Reyranella humidisoli: one gene and its partner. The protein of the gene in region 1 binds, or shares a complex with, the protein of each later gene. Links are inferred from orthologs where the notes say so. Each region holds a gene or a part of one and is shown on either strand. Other genes may lie near its edges.

Region 1 (3,315 bases):
CCTTGCCTGACTTCAGAGAACATGACGGCGCATCTCTGAAACACATATGGGCAATCCGTCGCCCGACATCAATTGAGTGCGGCACAGCCGGCGCGCCGACGTGAGCGGCACATCGCCCCACGACAACAAAAAAACGCCGGGCCCAGGGGCCCGGCGAGTCAAACAGGGAGGCTTCACGTCTGGGAGACGTGGGATCATGAGGATCCCGAGTTTCGAACGCGATCAGCCGAAACTTTTCGTGTCGATAACCTGCCATCAACCTATGCCTCATCGCCGAGATTGGTAGTGGTGAAGTTTTGGACACTGGCATGCGACGCGCGCATGCCTCGCACTTAGTATGCAATCCTGCAGATCTCGCTGTTAAAAACGGGTCTCCGCCACCTTCCGCAGCAGGAAATCACGGAAGACCGCGATGCGCTTGGAGTGCCTCAACTCCTCCGGATAGGTGAAATAGACATCCGTCGTCCGGACATTCAGGTCCGGCAGGAGCATTTCGAGCTTGGTGGATTCGCGCGCCAGATAATCCGGGAGCGAGGCGATCCCCAGACCGGACTCGACTGCCCGGAAGATGCCGTAGGTATTGTTGACCCGCAGCACCACCAGCCGCGGATTCTGGTCGGCATTACCCTCGCGCAGCAGCCAGTTCACGTCCTGAACCGGCGCCCGCGCGTCCTCACCGAAGATGATGAGACGGTGCTGGTCCAGTTCCTCGATGGTGGCCGGCTTGCCGTACTTCTGCACATAGCCGTGCGAGGCATAGACGTGACTGCGGACCGTCAGCAGGTGGCGCTGAACCAGGCCGGGCTGGCGCGGCATGACCATGCGGATGGCCACGTCGGCTTCGCGCATGCCAAGGTCCAGTTCGTTGTCCGACAGGACGAGGCTTACGTCGATCTCGGGATAGAGCGCGATGAACTCGTGCATCTGCGTGGTCAGCCAGGTCGAGCCGAAGCCCACGGTGGCGTGGATCTTGAGCCGCCCGGCGGGCTTGTCCTGGTTGGCGCGCAGCAGCGCCTCCGCAGTATTGACCTTGGCGGCCATGTCGCGCGCGGTCCGATAGAGCAGTTCGCCCTGTTCGGTGAGGATCAGGCCGCGCGCATGCCGATGGAACAGCATGACGCCAAGCTGTTCCTCGAGCGCGCCGATCTGGCGCGAGATCGCCGACTGGCTGAGCTTCAGCGATTCACCGGCATGGGTGAAGCTGCCGGCGTCCGCCACGGCCTGGAATATGCGCAGCTTGTCCCAGTCCATTCCCATGCCTCCCCTGTCCTCGCTCCCGGTTCTACTCGGCGGCCTGTGCGGGACGCGCCTCCTGCGCCGCCAGCCACTTCTCGGCCTCGAGGGCAGCCATGCAGCCGGTACCCGCTGCCGTAACGGCCTGGCGAAAGACCTTGTCCTGCACGTCGCCGGCCGCATAGACGCCTTCGATGTTCGTCGCGGTCGAATCGGGCTTGGTGATCAGGTAGCCCTCGCCGTCCATGTCGAGCTTGCCCTTGAACAGCTCGGTATTGGGCGAGTGGCCGATCGCCACGAAGAAACCGTCGGTCTTGATGTCCTGCACCGCGCCGGTCTTGACGTTGCGCAGGCGCGCGCCGGTGACGATGGGGGCCGGCGTCTTCTCGCCCAGCACCTCGTCCACCACGTGATCCCAGATGACGCTGACCTTCGGGTTCTTGAACAGGCGATCCTGCAGAATCTTCTCGGCGCGGAAGCTGTCGCGGCGATGAACCAGCGTCACCTTGGAGGCGTGATGCGTGAGGTAGAGCGCCTCCTCGACCGCGGTGTTGCCGCCGCCGACCACCACGACATCCTTGCCACGGAAGAAGAAGCCGTCGCAGGTCGCGCAGGCCGAAACGCCGCCGCCGCGGAACGTCTCCTCGCTCGGGATGCCCAGCCAACGCGCCGTGGCGCCGGTCGCGATGATGAGCGAATCGGCCTCGTAGCGGTCCCCGGAATCGCCCAGGCAGACGAACGGCCGCCGGGTCAGGTCAACGTCGACGATCGTGTCGAAGAAAAGCTGCGTGCCGACATGTTCGGCCTGCTTCTGCATCTGCTCCATGAGCCACGGGCCCTGGATGACGTCTGCGAAGCCCGGGTAATTCTCGACGTCGGTCGTGATCGTAAGCTGTCCACCGGGCTGGATGCCCTGCACCAGCATCGGCTTCAGGCTGGCGCGCGCTGCGTAGATCGCCGCCGTGTATCCCGCCGGCCCCGAGCCCAGGATCATCACCTTGCTTCGATGAGTTGCTGCCATGACCACTCCGCATCCCGCCAACTGCATATCGCCCACATATATGCAAACCTCGTCCGCGTTGCACGGTCAGATGTGAATTTCACACGCAATTGTTCACAGCCAAGCGGCGAATTCTCGCAACTTTATTGCGTGCGTGGCATGGTTCTGGCATAGACCCCGGCCAACGGAGGAAAACGATGGCTCGGGCCAAGCTCGATCGAATTGACCGGCGAATTCTAAGCGACCTGCAGTCGAACGGACGCATGACCAACGTGGAGCTGGCCGAGCGGGCCGGCATCTCCGCGCCGCCCTGCCTGAGGCGCGTCAGGGCCTTGGAACGGGCGGGCATCATCAAGGGCTACCATGCCGAACTCAGCCCCGAGGCGCTGGGCTACAGCGTATCCGTGTTCGCCCTGGTTGGCCTGAACAGCCAGGCCGAGGCCGACCTCAAGTCCTTCGAGGATTTGATCGAGAAGTGGGACGAGGTTCGCGAGTGCCACATGCTGGCCGGCGAGGCCGATTTTCTGCTGAAGATCGTCGCGGAAACCTGGGACGAGTATCAGAAATTCCTGACCACCCGGCTGACCTCGGCGCCCAACGTCAGCCACGTGAAGTCGATGATGGTGTTCCGCACCGCCAAGCAGGTGCCGGGCGTTCCCATCTCGACGGAGGCCTAGCCTCCGTCGAGATAGCGGGCGGAAATAGCCCGCGCGGTAATTGTGAGGCAAGAAATGACCGACGACGTCACCTTCGAGATCCTGCACCGCGTCGCTGACGCTTTCGCGCGACGCGATGTCGACGGAATTGTTGATTCCTTTGCCGAGGACGGTGAATTCCGGAACGCCAAGGGTCCCGACTATTGGGGCCAGAGCTTCAAGGGCAAGGCCGCGATCCGCAGCTACTTCGAGCCCCTGTTCGCGGCCGCCAGCGACGTGAAGTGGAACCACACCAGCGAGTTCATCCACGGCGACCGGGCCGTGACGGAGTGGCATCGCATCGCCACCCTGCGGACCGGAGAGCGGCAGGAATGGCTGGGCTGCGACCTCTACACCTTCCGCCGCGGCCTGATCGTGATGAAGGAC
Region 2 (3,014 bases), on another replicon or contig:
TCTCGACTGCACGCTGAATGGATCGCTGACGTGACCGCGAACGATCCGATCGTTCAGCGTCTGATGAGCCACCATCCCAGGGTCATCACCCTCGGACTGGAGCGCATCGAGAGGCTGCTGAAGCGGCTGGGATCGCCGGAAACGAAGTTGCCGCCGCTGGTCCATGTCGCCGGCACCAACGGCAAGGGCTCGCTCGTTGCCTATCTGCGCGCCATGGCCGAAGCCGCGGGCTATCGCGTCCACGTCTATACCTCGCCGCATCTCGTGCGCTTCAACGAGCGCATCCGCGTCGCCAGCGAGTTGATCGAGGACGACGTGCTCGACGAGCTGCTGACCGAGTGCGAGGAGGCCAACGGCGACACGCCGATCTCCTTCTTCGACATCACCACGGCGCTCGCGTTCCTGGCCTTCTCGCGCGTGCCGGCCGAACTCGGCATCATCGAGGTCGGCATGGGCGGCCGCTTCGACAGCACCAACGTGATCGAGCCCGTTCTGTCGGCCATCACGCCGGTCGGTTACGACCATACGGGCTTTCTCGGCGACAAGCTCGAAGGCATCGCCTGGGAGAAGGCCGGCATCCTGAAGCGCGCGACGCCTGCGGTGATCGGCCGTCAGCGGGAGATCAGTGCGCAGGTCATCGAGACCGAGGCGGCCAAGCTCGCGGCGCCCCTGTTCCGCATGGGCCGCGAGTGGCAGGTGATCCCGCAGGAGGCGGGTTTCCGCTACGAAAGCGATCTGCTCACGCTCGACCTGCCGGCGCCGGCACTGATCGGCGCGCACCAGATCGACAACGCGGCGACCGCGATCGCCTGCATCGAGCGGCTGCGGGCGGCGCGCTTCGACATCGGCGATACCGCAATTCGCACGGGGCTCGCATCGGTCGAATGGCCGGCTCGCCTGCAGCGTCTCACGACGGGCCCGCTGTCGAGCTCGCTGCCGCCCGGCTGCGAGCTGTGGCTCGACGGCGGCCACAACGAGGATTGCGGCATCGTGCTCGGCCGGATGGCGGCGGAGTGGGCGAAGGAACCGGCGGCGCTGCCGCTGTATCTGATCTTCGCCATGCAGACCACCAAGGACGCGTCGGGCTTCCTGCGGCCGCTGGCGCGCTACGCCACGGCGGCACGCGCGATCCCGTTTCCCGAAGGTCATGCCGCCTACACGCCACAGGAGGCCTGTGCGAAGGCCGCCGATGTCGGGCTCGATTGCGCGCCCGCAAACGACATCGGCGCGGCGCTGGAAGACCTGTTGGCCACCCAGCCCGCGCCGATGCGCATTCTCATCTGCGGCTCGCTTTACGTCGCGGGCGAGGTCCTCGTCCGCAACGGCTGAGCCGGTACTGGATCAGACGACGGTGTTGATCCAGCTCACCAGCTTCTGCTTCGGCTCGGCGCCGATCTTGGTGGCGGCGACCTGGCCGTTCTTGAACAGCAGCAGGGTCGGGATCGAACGCACGCCGTAGCGCGTCGGCACCATCGGGTTCTCGTCGATGTTGACCTTCACCACCTTGAGCTTGCCGTCCATCTCCTTGGAGATGTCTTCGAGCGACGGGCCGATCATGCGGCACGGACCGCACCACTCGGCCCAGAAGTCGACGAGGACGGGCGTGTCTGACTTCAGGACTTCCTGCTCGAAGGAAGCATCGGTTGCTTTAACGGTCATCGTGGGTTCTCCCAAAAACACTACAGGCCGGTCGGAGGGACCGGCGCCGCCCTTGCCCCAGAAGCTAGGAACGCACGCCCCCGGAGTCAAGATGTAGCGGCATAAGGCATTGATTTATCTAGGGTTTCTGCAGAAATCTCCATCAGGCGCGGGGCCGCGGTCCACAGCAGGAAAGCCCGGACCGTGCGGCCCGGATAAATCTGCTGGAGCAGCGACCGATAGAGCGCGAGCTGGCGGCGATAGGCCAGTGCCACGTCGGCGGCTGAGTCGGGCGGCGGGCGGTTGGTCTTGTAGTCGACGATCAGGACTTCCGTTGCCGATACGGCCAGCCGGTCGACCTGGCCGCTCACCGTGAAGGTGCCGCGCGCCGTCTTCACCGTGCCGATCAACGGCACTTCGGCGCGCGATCCCTGGGCGAACAGCGCGGCATGAGCAGGCGTTTCGGTGACGGACAGTGCCTCCGCGGCCCAGCTCTCCACGTCCTCCGGCGGGAGCTCGTGCGCGGGCTGGGCGAGGAAGCGGCGGGCCGCGTCGCTGCGCGCCGACGACGGCAGGCCGGGGAGGTGTCGCAGCAGATCGTGCAACAGCAGGCCGCGCCGCCAGCGCTTTGGATCGTCGGCGATCAGCGGACTGTAGGCCCGCGGTTCGGCCGCGGCCTCGTCGGGCAGCGGCTGCGACGGTGCGAGCGGCGCCGGCGGATCGGGCTCCTCGGGCGCCGGCTGGCTCCACCAGTCCGGCAACGGCGCCTCGTCGGCGATCGGCAGTTCGGGTTGCTCCGTCTCGATAATCCGGCCCTGGTTGATCAGCTCGTAGCCATCGCCCTCCCAGCCATCGACTCCGAGAGCCGCGGTGAAGTCGAAGGGCCGCGCGACGGCACGCGCGCGCGCATGCAGCTCGTCGTCGCTGTCTGCCGCCTCGCTGCTGGCCCGCAGGCCGGTCTCGATGCGTTCGTACCAGCAGCCGCGGTCGGGCTTGCGCGAGCCGACCCAGCCGCCGACATAGAGCCGGTCCTCGGCGCGGGTCATGGCGACGTAGAGCAGCCGGTTCTGTTCCTCCAGCGCGCGGTCGCGGGCCTCGCTGCGCCAGGCGCGCGCCGCTTCGTTGGCGTCGTCGGTGCGCGGCAGCCAGAGACGGGCCTCGCCCTCGGCACCCGCCAGCAACCGCTCCGAATCGCGCGGCACGCGCGTCGTGTCGGGCAGGTAGACGATCGGCGCCTGCAGGCCCTTCGATGCGTGTACGGTCAGGATGCGCAGCTCGCGCCGCCGGTTCTGGTCGAGGTCGCGCTTGATCTCGCCGCCGCCGGTCTCGAACCAGCGCAGGAAGCCCTGCAGCGAGCCGCCTTCGATGCCCTGGTA

Evidence for each region.
Region 2: the proteins of trxB (region 1) and trxA are in contact, whole or in part, in a crystal structure (PDB 1F6M), measured with the Escherichia coli proteins. The link is inferred for Reyranella humidisoli from one-to-one orthologs.

Annotation. Positions count from the first base shown.
Region 1 is NZ_JAHOPB010000002.1:201,072-204,386, reverse strand. Bases 269-3,267 are described here. They hold trxB (thioredoxin-disulfide reductase), read right to left. Parts: upstream 2,255-3,267; coding sequence 1,283-2,254; downstream 269-1,282. Other genes in these bases: KQ910_RS19295 (nuclear transport factor 2 family protein), read left to right, coding at 2,965-3,267; KQ910_RS19300 (Lrp/AsnC family transcriptional regulator), read left to right, coding at 2,431-2,910; KQ910_RS19310 (LysR family transcriptional regulator), read right to left, coding at 361-1,251. Also shown: KQ910_RS19315 (DUF6492 family protein), read right to left, coding at 1-23; more of KQ910_RS19295, read left to right, coding at 3,268-3,315.
Region 2 is NZ_JAHOPB010000001.1:1,910,577-1,913,590, forward strand. What follows is about bases 1-2,698. They hold trxA (thioredoxin), read right to left. Parts: upstream 1,660-2,698; coding sequence 1,342-1,659; downstream 1-1,341. Other genes in these bases: accD (acetyl-CoA carboxylase, carboxyltransferase subunit beta), read left to right, coding at 1-17; KQ910_RS09395 (bifunctional folylpolyglutamate synthase/dihydrofolate synthase), read left to right, coding at 31-1,329; addA (double-strand break repair helicase AddA), read right to left, coding at 1,746-2,698. In the rest of the region: more of addA, read right to left, coding at 2,699-3,014. UniProt on the Escherichia coli protein: Participates in various redox reactions through the reversible oxidation of its active center dithiol to a disulfide and catalyzes dithiol-disulfide exchange reactions.